Linked DNA regions of Hahella chejuensis KCTC 2396. The protein of the gene in region 2 interacts with the protein of the main gene of each other region in a pairwise test. Links are inferred from orthologs where the notes say so. Each region holds a gene or a part of one and is shown on either strand. Other genes may lie near its edges.

What was found.
Region 1: the proteins of ssb (region 2) and recO interact in binary tests that used the Escherichia coli proteins (3 or more experiments, as listed by UniProt). The link is inferred for Hahella chejuensis KCTC 2396 from one-to-one orthologs.
Region 3: the proteins of ssb (region 2) and HCH_RS26890 interact in binary tests that used the Escherichia coli proteins (3 or more experiments, as listed by UniProt). The link is inferred for Hahella chejuensis KCTC 2396 from one-to-one orthologs.

What each region holds. Positions count from the first base shown.
Region 1 is NC_007645.1:1,819,104-1,829,256, forward strand. What follows is about bases 4,770-7,639. They hold recO (DNA repair protein RecO), read left to right. Parts: upstream 4,770-5,781; coding sequence 5,782-6,498; downstream 6,499-7,639. Other genes in these bases: rnc (ribonuclease III), read left to right, coding at 4,770-4,853; era (GTPase Era), read left to right, coding at 4,850-5,764; HCH_RS08170 (response regulator), read right to left, coding at 6,538-7,639. In the rest of the region: HCH_RS08135 (DegQ family serine endoprotease), read left to right, coding at 1-908; lepA (translation elongation factor 4), read left to right, coding at 1,110-2,909; lepB (signal peptidase I), read left to right, coding at 2,958-3,725; HCH_RS08150 (DUF4845 domain-containing protein), read left to right, coding at 3,808-4,176; more of rnc, read left to right, coding at 4,173-4,769; more of HCH_RS08170, read right to left, coding at 7,640-9,411; cysteine synthase CysM, read left to right, coding at 9,720-10,153. UniProt on the Escherichia coli protein: Involved in DNA repair and RecF pathway recombination.
Region 2 is NC_007645.1:6,319,663-6,329,914, forward strand. The notes cover bases 5,935-8,903. They hold ssb (single-stranded DNA-binding protein), read right to left. Parts: upstream 7,751-8,903; coding sequence 7,118-7,750; downstream 5,935-7,117. Other genes in these bases: HCH_RS27815 (D-alanine--D-alanine ligase family protein), read right to left, coding at 6,012-7,007; HCH_RS27825 (MFS transporter), read right to left, coding at 7,766-8,903. Outside these bases: HCH_RS27780 (hypothetical protein), read left to right, coding at 1-588; HCH_RS27785 (glycosyltransferase family 39 protein), read left to right, coding at 585-2,216; HCH_RS27790 (nucleotidyltransferase family protein), read left to right, coding at 2,232-2,999; HCH_RS27795 (D-sedoheptulose-7-phosphate isomerase), read left to right, coding at 3,025-3,618; HCH_RS27800 (hypothetical protein), read left to right, coding at 3,652-4,308; HCH_RS34020 (hypothetical protein), read right to left, coding at 4,684-4,911; HCH_RS27805 (hypothetical protein), read left to right, coding at 4,982-5,428; HCH_RS27810 (hypothetical protein), read right to left, coding at 5,481-5,846; more of HCH_RS27825, read right to left, coding at 8,904-9,148; excinuclease ABC subunit UvrA, read left to right, coding at 9,292-10,252. UniProt on the Escherichia coli protein: Plays an important role in DNA replication, recombination and repair. Binds to ssDNA and to an array of partner proteins to recruit them to their sites of action during DNA metabolism. Acts as a sliding platform that migrates on DNA via reptation.
Region 3 is NC_007645.1:6,110,199-6,120,461, reverse strand. Bases 3,905-6,884 are described here. They hold HCH_RS26890 (primosomal protein N'), read right to left. Parts: upstream 6,525-6,884; coding sequence 4,284-6,524; downstream 3,905-4,283. Other genes in these bases: rpmE (50S ribosomal protein L31), read left to right, coding at 6,685-6,884; HCH_RS26895 (SPOR domain-containing protein), read right to left, coding at 3,905-4,128. Also shown: HCH_RS26915 (patatin-like phospholipase family protein), read left to right, coding at 1-1,052; HCH_RS26910 (gamma-butyrobetaine hydroxylase-like domain-containing protein), read right to left, coding at 1,138-1,503; hslU (HslU--HslV peptidase ATPase subunit), read right to left, coding at 1,527-2,855; ATP-dependent protease subunit HslV, read right to left, coding at 2,871-3,416; more of HCH_RS26895, read right to left, coding at 3,571-3,904; more of rpmE, read left to right, coding at 6,885-6,903; HCH_RS26880 (malic enzyme-like NAD(P)-binding protein), read left to right, coding at 7,145-8,416; HCH_RS26875 (penicillin-binding protein 1A), read right to left, coding at 8,474-10,263.

The DNA.
Region 1 (10,153 bases), 4.5 Mb from region 2 along the record:
CCATCGGCTCTCCTTTTGGATTTGAGTATACGGTGACGGCGGGCATTGTCAGCGCTAAGGGGCGCAGCTTGCCGAATGAGAATTACGTGCCTTTTATTCAGACTGACGTAGCTATTAATCCCGGTAACTCTGGCGGGCCGTTGTTTAACCTCGAAGGGGAGGTCGTCGGCATCAACTCTCAGATCTATACCCGCTCAGGGGGCTTTATGGGGGTTTCTTTTGCGATTCCCATCGATGTTGCGCTGGATGTAATGAATCAACTGAAAGACACCGGTGCGGTCAAGCGCGGCTGGTTGGGTGTGTTGATACAGGAAGTAAACAAGGATTTGGCTGAATCCTTCAATCTGAACAAGCCGCGCGGCGCATTGGTGGCGCAGGTCATGAAAGGCTCTCCCGCCGACAAGGCCGGCTTGCAGCCTGGGGATGTCATCGTCAGCTACAACGGCAATGAGATTGGGCTATCCTCTGAGTTGCCGCATCTGGTGGGGCGCACCTCACCGGGACAGAAAGCGAGTATGAAAGTTGTGCGTCGTGGCGATGAAATGGATGTTGCTGTCGAGATCGGCCAGTTGCCGGCGGACGACAACGGGGTCGCCAGTGTGCCGGCAGGCCAGACCGCGCCTCAGAACAACGCTCTCAACTTGCAGGTCCGCGATCTGACGGATGAGGAGAAAGAGAGTATGCAGGTGGCGGGAGGCGTCATGGTGGCGCAAGTATTCCCAGGGCCTGCGGCGACAGCCGGAATTCAGCCTAATGATGTGATCAGCAGCATCAATAATAAAGATGTAGAGACAGTCGCGCAGTTCCATGAAGTGGTTGAGAAGCTGCCGGTTGGCAAGTCGCTGCCAGTACTGATTATTCGTCAGGGCAACCCAGCCTTCATTGTGTTGAAGTTGAACAATAAATAGGCCCAGTTCTGATTGGCCGAGGCAGGCGGCCGGGTTTCTTAAGATGAAGCCCGGCCGTTGCTCGTTTTACTGGAGAGAAAGCGGCGTTTCTCCCAATATCGGTGTGAATTCTGAGGGTATTTTGTTAATTCGCTGCAATTTACTCGGCGGAGCTGTTAAAATTTCGCCGCCTTCAACTTTGAATCTGAGTGACAGTAGTCCGTGAGTAAACTCAACCACATTAGAAATTTTTCTATCATTGCCCACATCGATCATGGCAAGTCCACTTTGGCTGACCGCTTTATTCAATATTGCGGTGGCTTATCTGATCGGGAAATGTCCGAACAGGTGCTCGACTCAATGGATATCGAGCGGGAGCGGGGCATTACTATTAAAGCCCAGAGCGTAACGCTCTATTACGACGCAAAAGATGGGTCCCGTTATCAGTTGAATTTCATCGATACTCCCGGACACGTGGACTTCTCATATGAGGTGTCTCGTTCTTTGGCTGCCTGTGAAGGCGCATTGCTGGTGGTTGACGCCGCGCAAGGCGTTGAGGCGCAGTCCGTGGCGAACTGTTATACCGCCATCGAAATGGGGCTGGAAGTTATTCCCATTCTGAACAAGATGGACCTGCCGCAGGCGGAGCCGGCGCGGGTGCGTCATGAGATCGAAGAGATTATCGGCATTGACGCCGCGGGCGCCGTAGAAGCCAGCGCCAAAGCCGGTATGGGCATTCAAGAGAGCCTGGAGCAAATTGTTCAACTGGTGCCGCCGCCGGAAGGAGACCCTGACGCCCCGTTACAGGCTCTTATTATTGACTCTTGGTTTGATAATTATCTGGGCGTTGTGTCCTTGGTCCGGGTTAAGAACGGAACGCTGAATAAAGGCGATAAAATTCTGATTAAGTCGACCAAGACTCAGGAGTTGGTGACTTCCATTGGCGTGTTTACGCCAAAGCGTACCGAAACCGGCTGCCTTAAAGCGGGTGAAGTGGGTTATGTCATCGCGGGCATTAAAGATATACACGGCGCTCCCGTCGGCGACACCATCACTCTGGCGAAAACGCCTGACGTGGCCTCTTTGCCGGGATTCAAGCGTGTACAACCTCAGGTATACGCTGGCGTATTCCCGGTCAGTTCTGATGACTACGAAGATTTCCGTGACGCACTGGACAAGTTGACGCTTAACGATGCGTCATTGTTCTTCGAGCCCGAAACCTCTGACGCTTTGGGGTTTGGTTTCCGCTGCGGCTTCCTGGGAATGCTGCATATGGAAATCATCCAGGAGCGTTTGGAGCGGGAATATGATCTGGATCTGATCACCACGGCGCCGACGGTAGTCTATGAAGTGCTGACCAAAAAGAATGAAGTCATTAAAGTCGACAACCCTTCCAGGCTGCCGGACCCTGGTTTTATCGAGGAAATGCGTGAGCCTATCGTTGAGGCGAATATTCTTGTGCCGCAGGCTTATCTTGGCAACGTCATCTCCCTTTGCGTAGAAAAGCGCGGCGTGCAGAAAAATATGCAGTTCCTGGGGAACCAGGTCGCGCTGTCCTATGAATTGCCGATGGGGGAAGTTGTCCTGGACTTCTTTGATCGACTCAAGTCGGTAAGCCGTGGCTATGCGTCTTTGGATTACCACTTTGTTCGTTTCCAGGCAGCCAATCTGGTGCGTCTGGATATTCTGATCAATGGCGATAAAGTCGATGCGTTGGCGCTTATCGTTCACCGCGACAACGCGGCCTCGCGAGGGCGCCTGCTGACAGAAAAAATGAAAGAGCTGATTCCTCGTCAAATGTTCGACGTGGCGATTCAGGCGGCTATCGGTGGACAAATTGTATCGAGAACTACCGTCAAGGCCTTGCGCAAGAACGTATTGGCCAAATGCTATGGCGGCGACGTTTCACGGAAGAAAAAGCTTTTGCAGAAGCAGAAAGAAGGTAAGAAACGTATGAAGCAAGTGGGTAGCGTTGAAATTCCACAAGACGCGTTTCTCGCCGTGCTGAAGGTCGATAAATAAGACAATTGCGGACTGAAAGCAATAAATACAAACTGAATAGGACACATGATGGACTTTGATTTCTCTTTGATTCTGGTTGTACTGACTCTGGTCTCAGGTCTGATTTGGTTGGGCTTTTGGCTGTATATAAAGGTCAGGACGCGTGGTGGAAGTAACGCGATGATCAAAGAGCCGGTTGTAGTGGAGTATTCCCGGTCTTTTTTTCCAGTTTTGTTTTTGGTGTTGGTGGTTCGCTCCTTTCTCATTGAACCGTTCCAAATTCCGTCTCAATCCATGATGCCCACCCTGGAAGTAGGCGACTTCATCCTTGTTAACAAGTACTCCTATGGGCTGCGAGTTCCTGTATTGGGATACAAATTTCTGGACCTGGGAGAGCCGCAGCGTGGCGATGTCATGGTGTTTCGTACGCCAGAGGATAACACCACCAACTACATAAAACGGGTGGTGGGCGTTCCTGGCGATACGGTGGAGTATAAGGACAAACAGCTTATCATCAATGGCGAGCCCGTGGATGAAAAGCTAATTGCAGCCCTTCCAGCAGGCGCTCCCAGAGAGCTCTATTACGAAGAACAACTGGGTGAAAAGCTGCACCGCATCATTAAGGAAAACTATTCAAACACAGGGCATGAAGGCAAATGGGTCGTGCCGGAAGGTAAGTATTTCATGATGGGCGACAATCGGGATCGCAGTAAGGACAGTCGTTATATCGGGCTGGTGCCGGATGAAAATATCGTCGGCAGGGCTTTTGCTATCTGGATGCACTGGGAAAAGTTCTTGTCATTACCCACTTTTTCACGAGTTGGCTCGATACAATAAATGCGCATTAGTGTAAAAACAGTGAGTTAACGTCTACTCTCTAGATAATATTGATTAATTAAGAGGATGGTAAGGAGTGAGTATGCGCAAGAATCAACGGGGCGCTTCTATTCTCGTAATGTTGATTTGGGTGGTTGTCGGGATATCGGCTATTACGCTGGGTATTAAACTAGTCCCCATCTACATTGATGATTTTGCTGTGAAATCTTCATTAGAGGGGTTAAACAGAGAGGCTGACTTGGCGAGCTTGTCCAATGCTGAAATCCTATCGCGGCTGGATAAACATTTTATGGTTAACAACGTGCGCAACTTCGATAAGAAAAATATCAAGATAACTCGGGAAAATACCAAAATGCGCATAGATATCAATTATGAGCAGCGTACGAATATCATTAAGAACATTGACGCCGCTGTTTCATTTCAACACCAATTGGAAGCCAATAATCAGTGACAGCTAAGCTGGAAAGACTGCAGCGGGCGCTCGGATATACATTTAAAGAGCCCGCTTTGCTTACTTTGGCGCTTACCCACCGCAGCTTCGGTGGTCGTAATAATGAGCGCTTGGAATTTTTAGGGGACTCTGTCCTCAACTTTATTATTGCCGACTACCTCTTTGGCCGTTTTGAAGAAGCTCGGGAAGGGCAGTTGAGCCGTCTGCGCGCGCGAATGGTCAAAGGGGTGACTCTGGCGGAAATAGCCAGAGAATTTGATCTCGGCGAATATCTGCGATTGGGGTCAGGAGAGATGAAGAGCGGCGGTTTTCGTCGGGAATCTATCCTGGCCGATGCGCTGGAGTCTATTATTGGGGCTATTTATCTGGATGCTGGCTTTGAAGTCTGCGCCGATAGAGTGTTGAACTGGTTTGAAGCGCGTTTGCAGAAGCTTAATCTAAAGGATACTCAGAAAGACTCCAAGACACGTTTGCAGGAATATCTGCAGGCGCGTCAGCTTAATCTGCCTCGCTACGAAGTTATTTCAGTGCAGGGGGAAGCTCATGCTCAAACTTTCCATGTGCGTTGTGAAATAGACGGCCTGTCTGACGCAACGGAAGGGACCGGAAGCAGCCGGAGAGTGGCGGAGCAGAAAGCGGCGAAACAAGCCTTGTTGGCGTTAGGAGTGGATCAGTGAGTATTGATGTAAATCCGCAAGAGAATAGCCGCTGCGGCTATGTGGCGATCGTGGGCAGACCGAACGTGGGCAAGTCCACCCTGTTGAACCACATACTGGGGCAGAAGATCAGCATCACTTCGAAAAAGCCTCAGACTACTAGACATCAGATTTTGGGTATCAAGACAGAAGGCGACTATCAGGCTATTTATGTGGATACGCCTGGTCTGCATCAGTTGGACAAGAAAGCGCTTAATAGAGTGCTGAATAAAGCCTCTTCATCGGCGATCAAAGATGCGGATGTGATTGTTTTTGTCGTTGATAGAAAGCGTTGGACGGAAGAAGACGACTATGTCTTGTCAAAAATCGCCAAGGTAAATCGCCCCCGCATTCTTGTGATCAATAAAGTGGACAAGTTGGAAAATAAAGACGATCTGCTGCCATTTATCGACAAAGTGCAGAAGATGTGTGAGTTTCAGCACATTATTCCTCTCTCCGCCCTGCGTGGATTGAATATTGATCGGTTGGAAGCCGTTATTAACGAGATGTTGCCACAGGGGATTCACTTTTTTCCTGAAGATCAAATCACGGATCGCAGCGAACGCTTCATGGCGGTGGAAATTATTCGCGAGAAAGTCATGCGTCAGTTAGGCAACGAAGTGCCTTATGAAATTGCTGTGGAAATCGAACAGTTCAAGCGTGAAGGTGCGTTGTTGCGAATAAGCGCCCTGATTCTCGTGGAAAGAGAAGGCCAGAAAAAAATTGTGATTGGTCAGAAGGGCGAGCGAATCAAGCGCATTGGTTCCGATGCGCGTAAAGACATGGAAAAGTTGTTTGAAAGCAAGGTCATGTTGGAAACCTGGGTGAAAGTGAAATCCGGCTGGAGCGATAACGAGCGCGCCTTGCAAAGCCTGGGTTACGACGACCGCTAACGGAAATTTCGGCCGCTATGCACCGGGTTTCGCTCCAGGCCGCCTATGTGCTGCATAGTCGGCCGTACCGCGAAAGCAGCTATATTGTTGATCTGATTACCGAGGCCGACGGTAAAGCCTCAGCCGTTTTGAAAGGCGGCGGTCGCAGAAAAGGCGTCCCAGGCACCCTGCAACCCTTCACCGAGCTGGAGGTTGAGCTGGGAGGGCGTGGCGAGCTTAAGTCCCTCATTCGATACGAGACGACTAACATTCGCTATCCTTTGGCGGGAGCGGCTCTCTATGCCGGTCTTTACCTCAATGAGTTGTTGGTGAAGTTGCTGCAACCACTGGAGGGCTGCCGAAAAGTGTTTGACGCCTACAAGTCGAGTCTGACTTTCTTATCGCTTCCACAGCCCAATCTGGAGCCTGGAATACGGGAGTTGGAATTTGCGCTGCTAAATGAACTGGGCTTTGGCGTAGATTTTTGTGTAGAGAGCGCTACAGGCGATATCGTGAAAAATAACATCGCCTATTACTTCTCCCTTACTGAAGGCGTTAGTCGGACGCCAGAGCCTTGCTCAGTTGTGATTGAAGGTCATCATCTAATAGCGATAGCTGGTCGCGACTGGTCTGTTCCAGGTAGTCTTTCAGCAGCCAAGAGGTTGACACGCCGGTGCCTTGATGAACTATTAGGCGGTCGTCCTCTGCACTCCCGAGAGCTGATGCGCAGTTACCTCAAGCTCACCAAGGGCTAATCACCGTCAAAGGTAGATGTCGCGAAAACCCAAATCTAACTAGGACTGCGGGGCTGACTGAGTCTGATATTCTCTGAACTCTGTCTGCCAGTCATTTCTGTCAGACCAGTAAAGCACTCGTTCTATTTCTTCAAATAGAACGGACACGGCAGTCTCCAGCGGCTCTACTTCACGCTTGATTTGTCCTTCCAGTTCCGCTGCGGCGTTGCGCAGCAAGGGGACTCCACAGTAGCGCGTCGCGCCATGAAGACGATGAACGCGTTCCAATAATTCAGATCGGTCTTGCTGCTCCCAGGCGCTCTCTATGGACTTGCGCTCTTCCGGCAGATTTTCAAGCAGCATGGAGAATAATTCTTCCGCTAATCCTTTTTTGCCTCCGGCAAGAGTGACGCAACTGCGAATGTCCACGCACGGCTCGGTGGCGGCTTTCACTGATGGCTTTATCTTTCCTGGCTCCCGGACAGGTTGTTGGGTTAGCGAGGGCTGCGGCGACAGCTGGAAGCCGGTTCTGCGCTCTATAATGCGCTGTAGCTCATCTTCATTGGTGGGTTTGGTGAGGTAATCGTCAAAGCCGCTTTGCAGTAGTTGCTTACGCTCTTCCGACATTGCGTGTGCGGTGAGGGCGATGATCGGGGTGCGTCGTTTACCAGCTTCAAACTCACGAATCTTGATCGTGGTTTCAACCCCATCCATCCCGGGCATCTGTACATCCATAAAGATTACGTCGAAGCGCTTCTGCTTGGCCTTGGTGAGGGCTTCGTAGCCGCTCATGGCTGTTTCCACCACGGCTCCCAGGTCTAAGAGAAAGGCTTCCACCAGTTTGAGGTTGGCGAGGTTGTCATCCACAGCCAGCACCAGCGGCTTGCGACCACTGGTGGCGTTCAACTGTTTGATAGATACCGCCGACGGCGCTTCCTCTTCGTCAGAGCGTCCTTCGATCAGCCAGCTTAGCGCATTCGCCAGCCGACGCTGTGAAGCCGGCTTAATCAGGAAAGTCGAGGCGTCAGTCAGTATTGGCGGCTCCTCGTTACCGGTGTCGATGGTCGGCGTCAGTATCAACGTGCGGCAATCGAGTTTGTACTCCAGCTTGCGTACGGTCTGCAGGTAAGAGTTCGAGCGCAGGTGGTGGCGGGTCAGACCAATAATGGCGACAGCGAAGCCTTCGCCTTTGCGTTGCGCTTCCTCCACTTTGTCCGCCAGGTCTTTGATATTGTCTACCTGAGTGACGTTGGAGCCCCATTTGTTGAGCGTATGCTCCACCGCCAGTCCAGTTTTCTTCTGGTGCTCAAGATAGATGACCCGTTCGCCTTCAAACAAACGGTGGTTGAGCTCGTTGTCTGGCTGGTTGGGAGCAATTTCGACGGGGAGCTCGATCCAGAACGTGGACCCTTTGCCAAGTTCGCTTTCAACCCCGATCTGTCCACCCATTTGTTCGGTCAGGCGTCTGGAGATAACCAGGCCCAGGCCGGTGCCGCCGAAGCGCCTTGCTGTTGATGCGTCCGCTTGGCTGAAGGCGCTGAACAGCGTTTGTTGTTGGACGCGGGAAAGTCCTACGCCACTGTCGGTGACAGTGATTTTGATGAGCGAACTCTCATCGGATTCGTCTTCCAGCATCACGCGCACCACCACTTCACCGCTCTGAGTGAATTTAATGCCGTTATTGACCAAATTGGTGACGATCTGTTTGATGCGCAGCGGATCGCCCATGATATGGCTTGGCACGTCGGAGTAGACAAGACCCGCCAGATCCAGATTTTTCTCGTGGGCGCCGGGAGCAAGCATGGTGAGAACGTCTTCCACGATTTCCTGTAGGTTGACGGTGGTATTATCCAGAACCAGCTTGCCGGCCTCGATTTTGGAGAAATCCAGGATATCGTTGATGATCGTTAGCAGGATTTCGGACGACTTCAGGATTGTGTTGAGCTGGTCTCGCTGCTGAGGCCCCAGGTTGGATTTCAGCAGGAGATGCGTGAACCCAATTATCCCGTTGAGCGGAGTGCGGATTTCATGAGACATATTGGCTAGAAATTCCGACTTTACCCGGCTGGCTTCGATAGCTTCCTTCCGGGCCATATCCAGCTCTATGTTCTGGATCTCTATGGTTTCCAGCGTCTCCCTGAGGTCTTCCGTGGCCTGATCTATATTTTGCTGCATCTCACTGCGGGCCTTGGCGAGAGCTTCCGCCATGGAATTGATGCCGTCCTGGAGCAGCGCCAGTTCAGGACTGGCTTCTATATAGACGCGGGTATCCAGCTTGCCTTCTTTTATACGGGTAAGCGCTTGCGCCACCTGAGATAGCGGCGAAGTAAGGTCGCGGCTCAGACGCAGCGCAAGAAATGTGCACACAATTATGGCGGTGAACACGGCGCTGACGGCGAAGAGAATCGTTCGATACTTGGCGACCTGAGTTGGCGCGCGGGACACCTCGATGACCGCCCACCCCAGGATATTATCCTGTAGCCCATTGGAGGCTTCGGATTCCTGCAAATTAGCGTCCTCGCTCAGACTAAGGTCTTGCAGGGTGACCGGGGCGGTGAAGCGCAGCACATCCTCACTGGAATAAATCGTAAGCTGTGTGGATAAGCTGGCGGGGATCGTGTGCTCTTCCTGAATACGTGGGCCGGCATGGGCCAAAATCTGGCGTTGACGCCCGTAAATAGAGACCGAACGAATATCTTTCTCTTCCAGTACGGCGTTGGTCAGTCCAATCAATTGGCGGCGGTTTCCGGTGAAAACGCCATACTCCGCAGCGTTGGCGAGGTGACGGGCGGAGTCGGAGCCGCGCTCCAGGAGCACGTCGCTGAGATCGTCCAGGCGAGTAAATACAAAGGCTGCGGACAACGTGAACGCAATAGTGAGTGACGGCGCCAAGGTCAATAGAATGACCTTTACTTTTATACCCCAGCGTTTCATGCAGGGGCCCTTCGGCGACTTGTAGAGGAGGCGCGGGTAAACGGCATATTATGGTATTTATGATATAAAGTGATTTTTATATTAAAAAAGAATATATCGCCACTCTCAGATTATTGCTTATCATGGCCGATGTTCGGCCAATATCAAGTCCGGACACAGCTATCGAAGGAAATGGTTCGATGGCGTAACAGGGACCGGATTTTTGCTCAGGCGACGTTGAGTCATTGTCACAGCGGCGCCGCAGCGGACAAGGACATTTCCGATTCTACAGCTAATTGATTGAATTTAAAAAGAAGCGAACGTTAAAGATGTCATACCCCACGATTGAATCCTACGTTGGAAACACGCCGCTTGTTCGACTACAAAGACTACCCGGCGACACCAGTAATGTCATTCTGGCGAAGCTTGAGGGAAATAATCCGGCGGGATCAGTCAAGGACCGTCCCGCCATGAGTATGATCCAAGAAGCGGAGAATCGGGGCGACATCCGACCTGGCGACACATTAATTGAGGCTACCAGCGGAAATACCGGGATCGCCCTGGCTATGGCGGCAGCGATCAAAGGCTACCGTATGGTCCTGATCATGCCGGCGCATATGAGTGAAGAACGTCGCGCGGCGATGACCGCCTATGGTGCGGAAATCATCTCTGTATCCAAAGAAGAGGGGATGGAAGGGGCGCGTGATCTCGCCAAGCAAATGGAGTCCGAAGGCAAAGGCAAGGTGCTGGATCAGTTCGCCAA
Region 2 (10,252 bases):
GGCATTGGATTGCAGGCCGTGGCGCAGACAGGCGAGGATCGTTTCATCAGCTTTCCCGGCATAGACTGGCGCGTCAGTCCCGTCAGCGCCACGGACGCGCCTGCGCATTACGAGCGCCCCGCCTATACGCCGCATATCCGTCAGGTGTCGACGGAGTCAGTGGAAAACGCGCCAATCCGTTTCGAAGACCCCAGCCTGGAGGTCATGCGGCAAATCAGTTACCCCGAATTGATTTTGCGCGCATTGAAGTGGTGTGCAATCTGGTTATTGCTCAACGTTCTTACCAGCGCAGGACTGTTGTTAGCGCTGGGAGGACTGCCCCGTCTTGTCGCTGCGATAAACTTGCTGCTGACCTCTCTCGCCTGCTTCGGCGCTTTGTTGTGCGCGCTTGCGCTGGATGCGCGTCTGCTCACCACAACGATATTCAATCTGAGCGTCGTCACCGGACTGTTTGGCGCAGCCTTGATGAGCCAGGCTGTATCAGCCTTGCAGTTACGCTCTGCACACTTTGAACCCGGACCTGTTTCCAAAACACAGCAGATCAGCGGCGCGGGCGTCCACCGGCAGGTCCTGGAGGAAAGCCTATGAGCTACCAAGGCGTATCGCAATGGACGAAATGGCCGCGGCTGCGCGACCAGGTTTATTCACTTCCCGTGATCCTGCTGATTGCGACGGCGCTGATTACTCTCTCTTTCAGTCTGCGCATCGGCGGCCTGGATGCGCGCGCGCTCACTATTGACGAAGCCACTATCGCCAGCTTCGTCGAAGGGGTGTTGGACAAGGGTTATCCCCACATTTTCGTCAGCACCATGGAAGTCCCCCTGGCCACTTATGAACTGGTGCCCTACTTTCTGGCGCTGTCAGTGAAACTGGGCGGCTTTTCCGAGTTCACCCTACGGCTGCCGGCGCTGTTATTCTCCACTGGCGTGTTGGGATTGATATTCTGGATCAGCCTGCGTCGCTTTGGACTGGCGGCGGCGATTATCGCCGGATTGCTGTACAGTCTTTCAAGCTGGTCTATCTATTGGTCGCAGAACGCATTTCATCCGGCGCAGACGCAGTTCTTCACGCTGCTAACCGCCACAGCGGTTTATCACCTGATACAGCAGGAGCGGGTTCGGCTGCGTTTCGCATTGTTGGTTTGGGCGCTGTTCTCGGTGACCTATCTGAGCTGGGAAGGTTCTGGGTTTCTGCTTCCAGTGATGGCCGTCATCGTGCTTATCTTCAAACGGAACAATCTGGTCTGGATCTTCCAGCGCAATCTCTGGGTGATGTATCTGCTGGTGATATTAACCCTGGTCGCTCAGGGCGTGCGTCGTGTGGTTCTGCAACAGCCGCACCTGATGCTGGGCTCCGGCAAAGGCGATGTCAGTCTGCCGCAGCTGGGCTTTCTGAAGGACAGCTGGGAGCCGGGCTTTTACTTCATCAACTTCTTCGGCATGGAAACCCATCTCATCACCGGCGCGGTATTCCTGCTCGGCGCTTACTACGCCTGGAAGCGTCCAACGCTGCGCTTTTATTATCTGGTGTTTCTTATCACGCTGTTGTGTCTCAGTAATTTTCTGCTGTTCTACAACGCCCACTATGTGTTCTTCATCTATCCGTTTTTCATTATCAGCGTCGGCGCCATTCTTGCGTTTTTGATTGAGGATGTAACGCGCCTCACTATCCGAGTGAAAGCCCCGGCGGCGGCGGCGATCGCCAGCTTCAATCTGGCGGCGCTCTTATTGATGGCGGTGATGTCGATGAACTCCAACCTGATCCATTTTTACAGCATCGGAAATCTGGGCCATCTGGGCTTTCGTTCTGACTATCGGGACGGTTTCGCCGGCGTGGACTACCGCAAAGTCTCCGCCACATTGAAGCAGGGCTATCGTGAAGGCGACAAAGTCATCAGCATGGCGCCGATGCCGACCAAACTGTACGCCGGCATTACGCCGGACTATTTCCTGCAAACTATTACCGATCGCAAGATCGTCTACGACCGTAACCTGGACTCCCCCTTCTATCGGGACAAGTTTCTGGGCACGGTGGTGCTTCGCAGCGGCAGGGAGCTACAGGATGTACTGAACCAAAACAATCGGGTCTGGCTGGTGGCCTCCCCCTGGAATGCGATGACGCTGGTCATCGACGCGGACACCTTGCAATTCGTCCAACACAGTATGCGCGTGGTGGATGAGAGTTACGACGCCATACTCTTTTTATGGCAGAAATGAACAAGGGGAAATGTAATGAACATGGAAGCTAGAGCAACGCACATTCGCTGCATCATTCTGGCCGGCGGCAAGGGCGCCCGGCTACGTTCACGGGTTGCGGACCTGCCCAAACCCATGGCGCCGGTGGATAACCGCCCATTTCTGGAGTTGCTGCTGGATCAGCTCGAACAGCAGAACATTCACGATATAGTGTTGTCCCTCGGATATAAAAGCGAGCATATCGTGCGCCACTTCGCAGAGCGCCCCCGTGAAACCCAGCGCCTGGAGTTCGTTATCGAAGACGCGCCCATGGGGACCGGCGGCGCCATCCGTATGGCGGCGGAACGACATCCTGCGCCTTACTATCTGGTGCTCAATGGAGACAGCTTTTGCCATACCGACCTGCAGGATTTTATTTCCTCTGTTTACCGCAGTGAGTTCACCAACGGCATGCTGGCCGCGCTACAGCCTGATTGCTCCCGTTACGGCAAACTCACCGTGCACAAACACAGCGGCAAAGTGATCATGATTGAGGAGAAAAAACCGAACGCCGGCCCTGGCCTGATCAACGCCGGCGTCTATTTCCTCAGCGCCGAGTTCTTACATAAACACTGCCTGCAACAGGGCGCGTTTTCGTTCGAACAAACCGCCTTTCCGGCTTTGGTGGGCGGAGGACTGTACGCCTATACCAAGGCCGGTCCGTTTATCGATATCGGCATACCCGAAGACTATGACTTTTTATGCGCCCACAAGGAGCAGTTCTTTCCACAGCGGGAAGCAACCCTTTCTGCGCTTAGTGAGTGAGCCAGGACAATCAGGAGGATGACCAATGAACATTGACATGGAATATGTAAAAGAACGCATCAGAGATTCGATTGCAGTCAAACAGCGCGTGCTCGCGGACCAAGCGCTGATGGAAAAAGTGCTCCGTCTGGGTCAGGTCTGCGTTGAAGTTTATAAAAGGGGCAATAAGGTTATCCTGGCGGGCAATGGCGGCAGCGCGGCGGATGCGCAGCACATCGCAGCGGAATTCGTCAGCCGCTTTGAATTTGATCGTCCCGGATTGCCCGCCCTGGCGGTGACCACGGATACGTCCATGCTCACGGCCATCGGCAATGATTATGGCTACGAGCGGGTTTTCGCGCGTCAGGTGGAGGCCAACGCCAAACCCGGCGACCTGTTTATCGGCATCACGACATCCGGTAATTCCAAAAACATACTGGTCGCTCTGGAGAGCGCCAAAGAAATGGACCTGATCACCGCCGCCTTCGCCGGTTCCGGCGGCAAGGTGCAGGAGCTGGCGGAGCACGTCATCAACGTTCCCTCCACACATACGCCAAGAATTCAGGAATGCCACATCATGATCGGACACATTATCTGCGGTATCGTGGAAGACGCGATATTCGGCGAAGCCGCCGCCTGAACTGGAACTCACAAAACTGACAAGGACACGATTATGTTGGACATACCGCAACTCCTCTCCCGAGTGAAACTGTTCCGTAAAAAGGCCGCTGTGCGCTGCGCCATGTGCTCAATGGGCGGCGTCGGCTCTACCGCTCTGGCGCGCCATATCGGCTCTATCTCCGATAAAACCATCCGCGAGCACGCCTATACGCCCGCTGTATATGACGATGAAGTCGACATCCGGCTCGGTTACATGTTCGGCAATCCTTACGACGCGGTGCTCTCACTGTTTCGCCGCAATTATCAGGACATGCACGCAAAAGCCATGAACGTGAACAGCCCCACTCCGGCGCGTTCGCTGCGCGGCATGACGCTGGAAGAGTATTTGGAAAGAGGCGTGGATGAATTCAATATCGAGCGCCAGTTTGATAACTGGGTCAGTACTTTGTCCCCCAAACACCCGACTATCCTGGTCAAATACGAGAGCCTGGGATCGACCATCGACAAGGTGCTGGAGTTCTTCCAATGCGAGGAGCCGTTCGAGCTGAAACGCAGGAACTCCTCCTGGGTGGATCAGCCTTCACGCATCATTGAAGGGCTGCAGCTGATTTACGGCGATGTCGCCGCCAAGATAGACGCCATGCCGCCATTAAAGATATTACTGCCGGAAAGCGCTCACACCCAGACTCTGAACGCTGTCACCAGCTGATCCCCACACAATCCCGGAGGCGACGCCTCCGGGTTGAGCGCCTACTTGATCGCATTGTTCGCACTGGAGTGAAAACCACCCATTTGCGGAGAAATATCCGTATTCAGTAGGTCCTGGTTCCAGACTTCGATGTATTATTAATCAGGCAGTCAAATAGCTTCCTTCTATTTGTCTGCAACAACAGGGCCTGCACATGTCAGGCCCTGTCTCCCGCGGCTTGCCGCCGCGCAGGCGCATCCATGCGCCTGGTTATTAACATGCCAATATCATTGCCATATTAATAATCTCGCCGCCATGAGGCCTGATCGCATCAGAACGACAGACCACTGATAAGTTCGCAACAACATAGTTTATCCCATAACTTCAGCGCCGGACCTACCGACGAACATGCAATCCATCGCCCGCAACTACCTGAACACGGACATTTGGCGAGGGCATCATATAAGGACGAAACTGATCAAAAAAGAAACGATCTGTAAAAGCAGGGGGAATAGCGACAGCTGTAACCATATTCAAACAAACAGCAATAAATTCATAAGGATATGTTGCAATAAGTGAGTCATAGTCTTCTTTTATAAAGACATGCAACGCTAAAATAGCCAATAAAAAGCATGTCTGTCGCCCAGCAACAACGATGCTGCGAGAGGCCTCAAATCAGCAAAGGGAAGGCAATATGAAAAGCATAATAAAGCTGGCGCTGTCCATCGCCTTGAACGCCAGTATCCTGGGTTGCGCCACGTACTCTCAACCTGTCCGCTTTTACGACGCATCCTCTTGCGAGTACCGAATCACCAGTCTGCGGCAAGACATTCATACCTGTTACGGGGAAGCATTTCCGATCGAGTATGCGGTATTAGTCGCAGCGCAAAGCGACGATCAGATTTTTCGTGGGCAGTTGAAAACGTTGGCGGGCTTCGACTGGGAACATGAACGCGCCATCCTCATTACCGCGCTAGCCAGCAAAGCGAATAACGACGGCTATCACACCGATGTGAAAACTGCTCAGGATGTATTGGGAGCCAGTCATTTCATGATTCAACTGTATTCTCACGAAGGCGAATTACTCGCGGAATCCAATGAGCAGGTGGATTTAGGTTGGATTCGGGCTAATCAGAGGTAGAGGACGGCGAAGCGCTGGTCATCACCGCTTCGCCTTGAGATCGCGAACTGGATTACCAGGGATAAGCCGCTTCTTTCACTTCCGGGGAGGGAGAAGAAGTGACTTTCAGCGCCAACGTCAGTTTCGCGGGAGCGCCGCCTTCGAGCACGATTTTACCTTCTGAAAAAGCGTCATCATCTTTACCGCGTTTACCGATGAGGACTTCTTCCGCGCCATTTTTGGACGCATGGTAAAGCGCTTCCTCCATATCGATCTGAAAGATTCGCCCCAGAATCGTTCGAGTGCCTCTTGCTCTCTCCCATACTTCCAAACAGGGCGAAGGCTTGCCATTTTTGGAGCCCTCTTTAGTGATCAACTCGACTTGATATTCCGTGCCGGTCTCAAAGTCCTTTTTTGCGATATCCAATATTGTAGTCATATCCTACTCCCTTGTTTCTGCTGTTAGTTTTTTTATACGCCGTTATGTCTTAACGGCCTGGCCCCAGCATTATGGCACAATATAACGATTGATTTGGGCGCATGTCCCCTACCAAAGGCCCTCCGTCGCCTTCCAATCACTAACCTACAGGCAGAAACGAGGCGCTCAAGTTACAGCGCCACGGCAGATCCGCTCCAGAAGTTCGGGAAATTCAATACCGGCGGCCCTCGCCGCTTGCGGCAATAGACTGTTCGCAGTCATCCCCGGCAACGAATTACCTTCCAGACACCATACTGCGCCGTTATCCTCCACACGGAAATCGATTCGGCTGTACACGCCCAACTTCAGCGCGGCATGCGCACGCAATGCGATCTCCTGCATAGCGGCGGCGTCAGTCTCAGAAATATTCGCCGGAAATATTTCGCTGGCGGCGCCCACCTGATACTTGGCGTGGTAATCAAATATCTCGTTAGGAACGATGATTTCGCCTACTAGCAACGCCCGCCCATCTAATATTCCGACAGTGAATTCTCGTCCAGGGATGAACTTCTCAATCATGACTTCATCGTCGTAATTCATCGCAAGCTCAATCGCCTTCGCCAACTCCGACGCTTCCCGCACCACGCTTAAACCAACCGTGGAACCTTGCTTGCTGGGTTTGACGACCACTGGCCAACCTAACTTTTGCGCCACTTCATCACTGCTCGCTGGCGCCATCAACCAATCCGGCGTGGGTACGCCGGCGGCGCGGAACAGTTGCTTACTCAGGTCTTTGTCCATGGCCACCGCACTCGCAATATGATTACTGCCGGTATACGCCAGACCAGCCAGATCCAACATTGCCTGAATCCGTCCGTCTTCTCCTGCGCCGCCATGCAACGCCAGAAAAACAACATCAACGTCACGGATATTAAAAGCCTCCGCAGACAAGGCGATAGCGCGACCTCGCACATCGGCGATAACCGACGTCGACGGCGGCTCCGGCGCCACACCCGCTTGCAGAAGACGCATTTCATCCGTCCCAGACAGTTGTCCAGTGGCCGTATCCACGGAAAACACCTCATGCCCCAGACTACGCAGCGCCGGAATAATTTGCGCGGCGCTGGCGATAGAGACATCCCGCTCTTCACTCGTGCCGCCGAATAAAACTGCGATTTTCATGGCCCTTATTCTCCTCACCCGAAACGTAAAAACAAAAAAGCCCCGAGATAATGGGGCTTTCAAGTCAGGCTGTCACAGCGCTACGCCTTAAATATTCTTTAGCTTCCGAATCAAAAAGGAATGTCGTCGTCAAAGTCGTCCATCGGCTCTGGCATGGGCGGCTTAGGTTGCTGAGGCTGTTGCGGGCGTTGTTGCGCCTGATTCGGAGCGGAGTAACCACCGCTTGACGCGCCGAAGTTATTGTTAGGGGCTCCGCCATAATTGTTGTTGGAAGAAGCGCCGCCATAATTACCGGCGGGCGCAGCGGCTGGAGCGCTGCCGTAACTGTCGCCGGAGGGAGCTGATTGTTGCCAGCCGTCATTGTAACCTTGCGAGTTATCCATACCACCGCCGCCACTGCGGCTGTCGAGCATCTGCATCTGACCTTGCATATCTACAACAATCTCAGTGCTGTAGCGATCCTGCCCAGACTGATCCTGCCACTTACGGGTTTGCAGACGACCTTCAATATATACTTTGGAGCCTTTTCTCAGATACTGAGCGGCGATCTCCGCCAACTTACCGAACAGCACAACCCGGTGCCATTCCGTACGGGGAACCAGCTGTCCCGTCTGCTTGTCTTTATAACTCTCGTCAGTCGCCAACCTCAGGTTGGAAATCGCGCTGCCGGAGGGGGTATAACGTGTTTCCGGATCGCTACCCAAATTACCAATTAGAATTACTTTATTTACACCACGCGCCATATCGCTCTCCAAACGTTATCCCTCAACCTGGGCGGTGAGAGGGTAATTTATCAGCGCTTTCTCATCAAAGCGCTGTCTATCAATTTTCAAGTACGCCAAGTGCTCTTCGATCACCAACGTGACGTCTTCAACACCATGAATTTGCGTCAGTTCCTGCGCTATCTTATCCGCTGCGTCCACATTGAACGGCTGCAACGGCAGCACATAACTCGCTGTATAGGGAGGATCAGGCATGAACAGGGACACTCCGCCCCATACTACCGCCATCACTGTACAAAGACCATACACTCCCATCAAACCAAACTTCTGGTAAGCCAGTCCACCTAGGACGCCCCCTAGAAAGGCCCCGAAAAACTGGGAGCTGGAGTACACGCCCATTGCCGTACCTCGCATGCCGGCAGGGGCGACTTTACTGACCAGTGAAGGTAAAGTCGCTTCTAAGAAGTTGAAAGCCAAGAAGAAGCCGAACACAGCCAGGGTAAACCCGATAAAGTCGTTCACTCCTTTCATCACAATCATGAGTGCGACCGCCATTAACCAGACCGCTCCAGTGAAAACCTGCCGCAGAAGTCGTTTCTTTTCACCAATGATGATCAGCGGAATCATAAATACAAAAGCTGCGCCCATCACCGCCAAGTAAAACCAGCCGTGCCGATCTGCAACCATATTAAATTTATCCGCCAATGTAACCGGCATTGCGACGAACATCGCCGTCAAAATCATGTGGAGCGAGAATATTCCCCAGTTCAGACGCATTAACTCTTTATGCTGGAAGACATTTCTCAACGCCGAGCGGAGCACTATTGTTTCCAAGTTACGCCGCTGTTGTAACGGGGTCGGCACTTTATACAACAAAATCATTCCTGACAACGCCATACAGGCCGTCGCCCAAAACAGCCCGGCCAATCCCGCGAAGCCTGAAATAAGCGGCCCTAAAACCAGCGCCAACGCGAAGGACAAGCCAATCGTCATCCCCACGGACGCCATGGCTTTGGTGCGATTCTCTTCCTGCGTCAGGTCACTGAGCAGCGCCATCAAAACACTGGCGATCGCCCCTGCTCCTTGCAACAGGCGCCCAAAGATAACGCCATAAATATTATCGCTTAATGCTGCAACGACGCTGCCAAGACAGAACACACCCAAACCGATAAATATTAACTTCTTGCGGCCAAAACGATCGGACAACGCCCCAAAAGGCACCTGCATCACAGCCTGACTCAAGCCATATACGCCTATGGCGAGGCCAAGCAGTGCGGGCGTTGCGCCCTCAAGCTCTCTCCCCAACACCATGAAAACCGGCAGCACCATAAACAACCCAAGCATTCGCATGGCGTACAGCGAAGCCAGCGCGGAGACAGCGCGGCGCTCCTGGGGCATAAACCTCTGCGTCTTTTGCATTTAACTACCGTACCAGTCCATCAAAAAGCGCATATTGTAGCATTTGACCAGCCACTTATTAATCGATTCGCAGTGGCTTTGCCCATCCTGTTTCCGTACTTATATAATGACCGGCTGTAAATTCCGGAGGTGAAAAGAATTTTATGGACACGATCCAAGTCCGCGGAGCCCGAACCCACAATCTTAAGAATGTCGACCTGGACTTGCCGAGAGACAAGCTCATCGTCATTACCGGGCTGTCAGGCTCAGGCAAGTCATCCCTGGCTTTCGATACGCTCTACGCGGAAGGCCAGCGGCGCTATGTGGAGTCACTATCCACTTACGCCAGACAGTTCCTGTCCATGATGGAGAAGCCGGACGTTGACCACATAGAAGGTCTCTCCCCCGCTATTTCCATCGAACAGAAATCCACCTCCCACAACCCTCGCTCCACTGTCGGCACCATTACTGAAATTTACGATTACCTGCGTCTGCTATATGCACGCGCCGGCGAACCTCGCTGCCCGGATCACGACATCGTTCTCGAAGCCCAGACAGTCAGCCAGATGGTGGACCGTATCCTGGAGTTGCCTCAAGACAGTAAATGGATGTTGCTGGCTCCTGTAATACGCAATCGCAAGGGCGAACATCTGCACGTGATTGAAGGCCTTCGAGCGCAGGGCTTCATTCGAGCGCGCATCGACGGCATCGTGACAGATCTCGACGACATTCCCCAACTGGATAAAAAGCGCAAGCATACAATTGAGGTCGTCGTCGACCGACTTAAAATTCGTGAAGACATCCAAACCCGCTTGGCGGAGTCCCTCGAAACCTGCATTGAGCTGGCGGAAGGTGTAGTCATCGCAGCACCAATGGATGGTGACGGAGAAGAGCTTATCTTTTCGGCGTTATTCGCCTGTCCCGAGTGCGGCTATAGCGTCAGCGAGCTGGAGCCAAGAGTATTTTCCTTCAACAATCCCGCCGGCGCGTGCCCCAGCTGCGACGGTCTCGGAGTGAAGCAGTATTTCGATCCTGACAAGCTGGTGGAGCGTCCAGAGCTGACGTTGGCGGAGGGAGCGATCAAAGGATGGGACAGACGCAGCGTATTCTACTTTCAAATGCTGA
Region 3 (10,263 bases), 210 kb from region 2 along the record:
CCACGGCGCAGATGTGCCGGATATTTGTCAAAAACGAAGCGGACGTACACCCTTTTCACCCGGGCGTATTTTACCGACCCGCCTTACGCGAATATCTCCGTCGGGCCGTTTCCATTCCTGGGCTGGTGATGGAGGCATGCGCCAAATTTATCGAAAATCCGCGCGATCAAAGCCTACTGGAAGCCATGACGATTCTCGCGCAGGCGGCCCCCTCCGGTTTGTTTGAAAACGAAGGCTTGCATGAATATCTAGAACGTTCCTACAGCCTGTTGGGACGAACCAATGACTTTAGAAAACTCAGTCGTCGCTTGTATTTGATCGCAGCGGACCTTGAAAGCAGCGACGCTGTTCGCTTTGGCTCGCCTGGCTATGATCACGTTCCTATCTCCAAGGCGGTGCAAGCCAGTGTCGCCGCCCCTGGCATTTATACGCCTGTGGAAATTGACGGTCGTCACTATGTCGACGGTATATTGCGGAAAGGGATGCATGCTTCAGTGGCATTGGAAGACGGCGCAGACCTGGTAGTGGCGATAAACCCGGTCGTGCCAATAGATGTGCAACAGGCGGTGGAAGCGGGAACCATGGCGCAGGGCGCATTACTCAACAAAGGGATGCCGAATATCTGGTCACAGACATACAGAACCATGGTTTATTCCCGTATGCGCGCAGGAATGGCCATGTATGAAAGCGAATACCCTGATGCGGATATTGTGCTGTTTGAGCCGGCCCGTTATGACGCTAAACTGTTTTTCTCCAACGTTTTCAGTTTCCAGTCGCGCCGTATCGTCTGCGAGCACGCATACCAGATGACCAGGCAGGACTTGTTGCACAGATATGACGCATTGTCAGAGCAGTTTGCGCCATACGGCGTCACCATCCGCAGAGATATTCTTGAAGACGAACAGAGGACTATCAGTACGAGTCTTTATGGTGAAATGCTGCCGGTCTATGTGGCGAATGAAAAGCGCAGTAATGTCAGCTATTTAAGCCGGATCGGCAATAGCCTGGAAGGTGTGGCGGATTTATTGCAGAGCGCTAAGAACATAATTTGAGGTTTTACCCTTCGTCCGATTTCCCCCTCCTATCAAACCCCATTTGGACGAAGGGTTTTTTCTTTTCGAAAGGGCGGCGCCGGCGTTAGTCCCTGGAGTCGCCGGCGGCTTCTAGTTGCGCAAGATAATCCGACCAGTAGCGCTCCTTGTTTTGACACAGATCGTATAGATACGACCAAGAGTAAATGCCGCTGTCATGGCCGTCGCTAAATGTCAGCTTTAACGCGTAATTACCTGCGGCCTCTACGCCGTCTATGCGTACTAGGCGCTTGCCCGTTTGTAGCACAGCCCCCTTGCCCCCATGCCCTCGCACTTCCGCAGAAGGCGAGAGCACACGCAAAAACTCCGCTTCCAACACATAAGTCTCTGTTTCGGTATAGCTTAACTCAAGCGTCGCCGATTGTTGGTGGAGTTGAATTTGTCGTGGAATAGGGGCCTGGGGTGCAGACATAAATGATGTTTCCTATGGAGATACTAGAGAATATAGCGACTGAGGTCTTCGTCTTCCGATAGCTCGCCCAGGCATTTGTCGACATATTCAGCAGTGACCTCAAAGCTATCTCTGATCTTATCGCCCGCCGCGAAGGAAACTTCTTCAAGCAGCTTTTCCATGACGGTATGCAGCCTTCTGGCGCCGATATTCTCAGTCTTCTCATTAACTTTCCATGCGATTTCAGCAATGCGCTGAATGGCTCCTTCACTGAAGCTGATATCTACGCCTTCGGTTTTCATCAGGGCGACGTACTGTTCAGTCAGTGAGGCATTCGGCTCGGTCAAAATGCGCTGGAAGTCGCTGGGCGACAGTGCATCCAGTTCCACCCGAATTGGCAGGCGTCCCTGAAGCTCTGGAATCAGATCGGAAGGTTTGGCGAGATGGAATGCGCCTGAGGCGATGAAAAGGATGTGGTCCGTTTTCAGCATGCCGAATTTAGTGCTGACGGTGCAGCCTTCGATCAGCGGCAACAGGTCTCTCTGTACGCCTTCTCGAGATACGTCTGCGGAGCTGGTTTCCGAACGCTTGGCGACTTTATCGATTTCATCAATGAATACAATCCCGTTCTCTTCCACTGCACGCAGGGCGCGTTGCTTGATTTCCTCCTCGTTGACCAGCTTGGCGGCTTCTTCATCCTTGACCTTTTTCATGGCTTCCGCCACTTTCATACGCTTGGTGCGCTTACGGTCGCCGCTCATATTGGAGAACATGCTTTGCAGCTGGCTGGTCATTTCCTCCATACCAGGAGGCGCCATGATTTCTACGCCGACTGGGGTGGCCTTGATCTCAATGTCTATTTCCTTGTCATCCAGCGTGCCTTCGCGCAGTTTCTTGCGAAACACCTGGCGGGCGGCGGACTCTTTCTCTACTGGCGCATCGCTGTTGAATGAGCGTGCAGGAGGAAGCAGGGCGTCCAGAATACGCTCTTCGGCGGCGTCCAGTGCGCGGTTCTCCACTTTCGTCATTTCTTTCTCGCGTAGAAGCTTGATGGCCATATCCGCCAAATCGCGAATGATGGACTCTACGTCGCGGCCGACATAGCCCACTTCTGTAAACTTGGTAGCTTCTACTTTTATAAATGGCGCATCAGCCAGTTTGGCCAGACGCCGGGCGATTTCAGTCTTCCCTACACCGGTAGGGCCGATCATCAGAATATTTTTGGGAGTGACTTCTTCACGCAGACCTTCATCGATCTGCATGCGACGCCAGCGATTGCGCAGTGCGATTGCGACCGCGCGCTTGGCGGAGTCTTGCCCTATGATGTGCTTGTCTAGCTCCTGAACTATTTCACGGGGAGTCATGGACGACATTGTTTAAACCTTCTCTTACACAGTGGAGGGAGTCTGAGTCCCGTCAATTTCTTCCAGCGTCAGGTTCTGGTTGGTGAAAACGCAGATGTCCCCCGCTATTACCAGGCTCTTCTTAACGATATCGGACGCTTCAAGCTCTGTATTTTCAAGTAGCGCGCGCGCCGCAGCTTGAGCATAGGGGCCGCCGGAACCAATGGCTATCAAGCTATTCTCTGGTTCTATGACGTCGCCGTTGCCGGTGATGATCAATGAAGCTTTATTGTCGGCGACCGCCAATAGGGCTTCCAGGCGGCGCAAGGCGCGATCGGTTCGCCAGTCTTTGGCGAGTTCAACGGCGGCTCTGACGAGATTGCCCTGATGTTTTTCCAACTGGGCTTCAAAACGCTCAAACAATGTAAATGCGTCAGCTGTGCCGCCAGCGAAACCGGCGATTACTTTATTGTGGTAGAGGCGGCGCACTTTGCGGGCGTTCCCCTTCATAACTGTATTGCCCAGGGATACCTGGCCGTCGCCGCCCATGGCGACCTTACCGTCTCTACGGACTGAAACAATGGTGGTCATGCCTTTCTCCAGGCGATTGAATGAATAACCGTAAGGAAAGGTATATGGAGCCGATGGCGGCTATTTCAAGGAAGCGGGCGGGTAGAAAATAGTCGTAGCCAAGATGGAATATCTATTGCCGGAACGGCCCGGCGCAGTATGGCGGGACGCGGGATTAATTCTCCCGCTTTTGTTTCTTCACCAGGGGTTGAATGTTGATGGCGACCAAGCGGTCCATGGCGCTGTTCATTTTTGATCGTGACGAAAATGGGCCGACTTGTACTCTATACCAAACATTTTCACTGGAAAGCTTAACTTCTTCCACTTGGGCTTTTAAGCCCTGAAACCCAATGGTGGCGCGCTGTTTTTCCGCATCGTCAAACTCTCTGAAAGAGCCTGTTTGCAGCATATAGATAATTGCCTCGTTGGATTTTTTGGGCGTATAGGCTTCCACTTTGGGGGCCACGACTTCCGTCTCCGGAAGCATGTCGTAGAACTTGAAACGTGGTTCGTCCGACTCTTTGGTTGCTGTCTTGGCGACATTGGCGGAAGAGTTGGGTTTGGATGTCTGCGCTGTCGCGGAGGAAGGAATTCCTGTGTTTAACTTGGTTGCAGGCACAGAGTTCAAGTAAAACAGAAAATAGAGAAAGGCGGCGGCCAAACCCAGGTTGATAAACCAGACCCAAGGTGAAATTTTCTTTTCAGGTTGCTTTGTAGCGGCTTTTTTACTCATTTACCTAAAGATCAGTCAGTCTGTTATTACAGTGGCAGGTCCGACGAAGGCAGGTTTTGCTTTCCGGCGCATAATCCTGAGATAGCCGCTCTCTCGGCGCAACCTTCGTCAAGCCCGCCATTATCCATGTCGCAGAATCAACTCGCAACCGCACGCTATAGCGTTTCCAACGGATCGACGTCAATCAGCCATCTAAAACCGGATGGCGTCGCTATCCCTTCACTATATCGTAGCCAATGCTTCAGAAACTGTCGCAACTCTGCTTTTTGAGGAGCGAATAGCCACAGGATTGCGTGGAAACGGTTCTGTTTTCGCTGCATCACGCTAGGGAAGGGGCCGTGAACCTCTATTTGCAAACCGTCATTAAACTTCAGAAGTTCCAGAAGAGATTCTTTTAGCGACCAGAGTCCGCCCAACGCAGCCTCCAGCAGGGGGGCCTCCGCCCGAATCAGCGCCATACTTGTAAAGGGCGGTAGCCTGCCTGCTTCGCGAATGTGCAGCTCTTCCTCGCAAATAGCGTTGTAATCCTGGGCGGCGATGGCTTGGAGTAAAGGGTGGCTCGGGAATAGGGTTTGAATGATGACTTTGCCTTCCACGGCGGAGCGTCCCGCTCTACCCGCCACCTGCAGTAATAACTGCGCCGTTTTTTCCGCCGCTCTGAAGTCGCTGCTGAATAATCCACTGTCGGCGTTAATAATTCCGACTAACGCCAGGTTGGGAAAGTCGTGCCCTTTCGCCAACATTTGAGTGCCGACAATAATACAGGGTTCATTGCTGCGAATTTGAAGGAGCTTATCCTGAAGGCTGCCTTTGGTTTGGGTTGTATCCCGGTCGATGCGAATGACGGGGGTGTCAGGAAATGTCGTTTCCAAGAACTCCTCGGTGCGCTCCGTGCCGGCGCCGACTGCTTTGAGAGAGTCTTGTTTGCACTTTGGGCAGCATGTTGGGAGTGAGTATGTGCTATCGCAATGATGACAGCGGAGTAGGGCCGCTTTCATGTGATAAGTCAAACGGGCGTCGCAATGCTGGCATTCGGCCAGCCACCCACACTCGACACACATCAATGTAGGGGAGAATCCTCTGCGATTGATGAAAAGCATGACCTGGCGTTGCTCCGTCAAGTGCTGTTTTATCTCCTCTAATAAAGGAGGGGATATGCCGCCATGCAGAGGACGGCTTTTGATATCCAGCAGTCTAATGCTGGGCGTGTCGGCGTTGACAGCTCGTTGTCGCAATAGAACAGATTCATAGCGTCCCCCGCGGGCGTTCATGAGTGACTCCAGTGAAGGGGTGGCGGAGCCCAGTACGATAGGGCAGCTGTGCTCTTTGGCGCGCAGTATGGCAAGGTCTCTCGCGTTATAACGGGCGCCATCCTGCTGTTTGAATGAGCTGTCGTGCTCCTCGTCCACAATAATCCCTGCCAGATCATTGAACGGTAGAAACACCGCAGAGCGAGTCCCAATGACTATCTGCGTCCGCCCCTCAAGAATATTTATCCACACGCGCATGCGTTCTTTGTCAGTGAGAGCGCTGTGGTAGGCGGCCACTTTGTCGCCAAAGCGTAAGGCGAAGCGTTGTCGCAACTGGGGAGTGAGGGATATTTCCGGTGCAAGAGCAAGAAACTGGCTATCAGGGCGCTGGGAGAGAGCGAGTGCGATCCAGGCTAAATAGACTTCCGTTTTTCCGCTGCCGGTGACACCGTTCAACAATATAGTACGGAAGCTATCTGGCTCAGAGGAGATCCTGTTGAGGGCTTCCTGTTGTTCCTGGTTGAGCTGCGGCGGCTCAATAATTTGGGGGGCGGCGCCTCCTCCACCAGGGATATGAGAATGCGGCTGAATCAGCCCTTTTGCGCTAAGGGCGCGCAATTGGGTTAGAGAGTATCCCAGGCCTGTAATATCGCCTTGCAGCATGGACTTTCTTTTTAATAGTAAGCCCCACAACTGCTTTTGTTTGGCTCCTTTTATCAGGTGTTCTGCATTGCCGGCGGAGAGGCCCAACGAGGTAGCCCCCCAATAAGTCTCCTGTAGAGAACTGATGATATCTGTATCGGCGTTTGCTGTGCGCAGCGGCGGGGGGAGAGCGGCGAATACCACCTCCCCGATTGGAGCATGATAGTAATCGGCGACCCACTGGCATAACTGGAGAATGACAGACGGAATCAACGGTGCGCGATCAAGTACTTTTGCGACGGGCTTGAGCCGGGATATTGGCAGCTCTGACTCGTCGGATATAGCGAGGATGACCCCGGTCAGACTCCTGCGTCCAAAAGGAACCTGCACTCGCGAACCTGGCGGGTAGTTTTCCCGGAGATCTGTGGGATGTGATGGAAGATAGTCAAATTGCCGGCGGAGAGGGACTGGCAGCGCTACGGTTACTACGAAAGAGGTTGACATTTCAGATTAAAGGAATCTAATGCTTGTGAATTGTTCACAATCTGGTATGATCACGCGTCTTTTCCACAGGCCAAATTGGTTGTGCGCTAGTTTGCCTAACATTGCGGTGCCCGACAAGTTCAGGGTTCGGGTAGCGGCAGGTTTTAAGCGAGGTAAGGTTATGAAGCAAGGTATTCACCCGGAATATAAAGAAATTACTGCAACCTGCAGTTGCGGTAATATTATCAAGACCAAGTCTACTCTGTGTGAAAATATTCACATCGACGTATGCTCCAGCTGCCACCCTTTCTATACTGGTAAGCAGAAGGTTCTGGATACTGGCGGACGTATTGATCGCTTTAAAAAGCGTTTCGGCGGTCGCATGGGTCGTTCCAGCTAATCGCAGAACACCCAATAATAAAAAAGGCGCCCATTGGCGCCTTTTTTATTTTCTGGACCTGTATCGCCCCAGGTTTTGCTTAAGTCGCTGAAACCGCCGTGGTTTCCCTTGAGCGCAGAAATTAAACAAGTAATAATGTGCCTCCGGTTCTTTCGGGCAATATAAAATATATAAAAAAGTGGAGGTTCGTTTAGCCTTTTGGGCGACGGTAATCCCATCATTAGAGAGTAGGATAAAAGCAATGTCAGACGAGTTGAAAAAAGCGGCGCTGGAGTATCATGCACAACCGCGCCCGGGTAAGTTGAGTGTTGAGATTACCAAACCTACGGCGACTTCTCGTGATCTGTCCCTGGCTTATAGCCCGGGCGTAGCTGAGCCTGTTCGCGAAATCGCCAAAGATGCGGAGAATGCATATCGCTACACCAATAAGGGGAATTTGGTAGCGGTGATATCTGATGGGACGGCCATTCTTGGGCTGGGTAACTTAGGACCCTTGGCCAGCAAGCCGGTCATGGAAGGCAAAGGGGTGTTGTTCAAGCGCTTCGCTGGAATCGACGTATTTGATATCGAAGTCAAAGCGGAGAGTCCACAGGCGTTTATTGACACGGTCGCTCGTATCGCGGATACCTTCGGGGGAATTAACCTTGAAGATATCAAAGCGCCAGAGTGTTTCGAAATTGAAAGAGTGCTTATTGAGCAGTGCTCTATCCCCGTATTTCACGATGATCAACATGGCACGGCCATTGTTACAGCGGCAGGCATGCTGAATGCGTTGGAGCTGCAAGGCAAACAAATTGGCGAAGCCAAAATTGTGTGTCTGGGCGCGGGCGCTGCGGCGGTGGCCTGTATGAAGCTGTTGATTAGCTGCGGCGCGAAATCGGAAAACATTTATATGATTGACCGTAAAGGCGTCATTCATAGCGGTCGTGATGACCTCAACCAATATAAGGCTATGTTCGCGTTGGAGACTGACAAGCGTACTCTGGCTGACGCGTGTGAGGGGGCCGATGTATTTGTGGGTCTCTCTGGCCCAGATCTGCTTTCGGTGGATATGTTGAAGAGCATGGCGCCGAATCCGGTGATTTTCGCGTGCTCCAACCCTGATCCGGAAATCAAGCCTGAGCTGGCGTTGGCGGCTCGTGACGATTTGATCATGGCTACCGGGCGTTCTGATTACCCGAACCAAGTTAACAACGTTCTGGGTTTCCCTTTCATATTTCGCGGCGCCCTTGATGTGCGTGCAACCGCCATTAATGAAGAGATGAAAGTCGCGGCAGTGAACGCTATTCGTGAACTGGCTAAACAGCCAGTGCCGCAGGATGTGGTGGACGCATATGGCGGCGAAAAGTTTGAGTTTGGTAAGAACTATATTATCCCCAAGCCGATGGACGTTCGTCTGTTGACCGAAGTGTGTGCGGCTGTCGCCAGAGCCGCGGTTGACTCAGGTGTGGCTCGTTTGCCTTATCCAGAGCACTATCCATTGAACTCAATCGACGATATTAAAATCGTGTGATTTGAGCTGCCAAAAAAAGCCGCGCAATTGCGCGGCTTTTTTTGGGATGAAGGAGGGCTAATTAAAAATCATCTCCATTAGCGGCGTATCGCTGGAGCCGCTGCTCCCTCCGTCATAGGTAGGGGAGTCTTGACGCACCACTTGTGGCACAGTCTCTGCCTTAAACATTTCAAAAATCGCGTCATCCTGTCCGGGCGCAGCGCGCTCGCCGGTGTTCGGGTCAATCTTGACCGTGACTATGCCGGGCGGCTGCTTGAGCTGTGCTTCTGGTGTATCTTTGAGGGCGTCTTCCATAAAGTCGATCCATATGGGGAGTGCGGCGCGGCTGCCGTATTCTCGACGACCTAGCGTTGACGGCTGATCAAAGCCTACCCAAACAGTCGTCGCAATATTAGCGTTGTAGCCAGAGAACCAGGCGTCAACCTGATCATTGGTTGTGCCAGTTTTTCCTGCAAGGTCGCTTCTGCCAAGAGACAAGGCTTTAGTTGCAGTGCCTCGCTTGATAACGTCTTGCAAGATGCTATTTAAAATATAGACCGACCTCGGGTCAGCAATTGGGGGGGCAATATTGCTCTGAGGTTGGTCCTTGCTGTCAGAATTCCTGCGATTGCTGTCACATTGGCTGCACGCCACAGCAGGATTACTTTGATAAACAACTTTGCCGTTATAGTCGATGACTTTGTCTATAAGGTAGGGGCTTACTTTGTATCCGCCGTTGGCGATGGCCGCGTAGCCCGACACTACATTCATTGGCGTGTATTCAACCGAGCCTAAAGCAAGTGAGAGGTTGCGAGGGATTCGGCTTTCCTCAAATCCGACTTGCGAGAGGAATTTGACGGTTGTGTCGATACCGACTTTTTGCAGCAAGCGTATAGAAACAAGGTTGCGGGACTGATAAAGCGCCTTTCTTAGCCTCATTGGGCCGTTAAAGTTCAGGGATGAGTTTTGCGGTCGCCATGAGTCCTCAAGATTGGCGTCTTCAAAAACAACGGGAGCGTCATTTATTGTTGTCGAGGCGGTGGCTCCATTCTCCAGGGCCGCCAGATAAACAAAAGGTTTGAAGTTGGAGCCGGGTTGTCTCAATGCCTGAGTGGCGCGGTTGAATTTGCTCAAGAAGAAGTCAAAGCCGCCAGTCAGCGCCAAAATGGCGCCATCTCCTGGCGCAAGTGACACTACGGCGCCTTGAACCTTGGGAATCTGGCTGAGGAACAGTTTGTCATCATGCTGTTTCACATAAATGACGTCGCCCTGCTTGAATATATCCTCCGCTTTCTTGGGAGAACCGCCGCGTTCGTTAACATGGACGTACTTGCGCGCCCAGGCCATACCTTCCCAGAGTAGTGTGGCGGTGTCGCCGGAGGACATTAAGAGAGTCGCTTTCTTCTCTGTGACGGCGACGACCCATGCAGGCTTGAGAGCTCCAACAGAGGGGAACTCTTTTAAGCGCTCTACGACAATATTAAGCGCTTCATCACCCTCTGGCGCATCTATGTGTCCGGCGGGACCTTTGTAGCCATGGCGTTCGCTGTATTCGACGAGTCCCCGCTTTAAGGCGGCATCCGCTTCCTTCTGTAATTTGCTGTCGATTGTCAGAATGACATTGTAGCCGTCGGTATAGGCGTCTACGCCAAAGCGATTGACGATTTCCTGACGAGCCATTTCCGCTACGTAAGGCGCGTTCGCCTCGGGTTGTGCGCCATGATAGCTGGCAGTGACTGGCGCCTTGCGGGCTTCGGCCTGCTGTTCTGGAGTAATCATACCAAGCTCCTGCATACGGCCTAGTATCCAGTTTCTGCGAATCAGCGCCCGATCTGGTGATGCGATAGGGTTGTATTTTGACGGGGCTT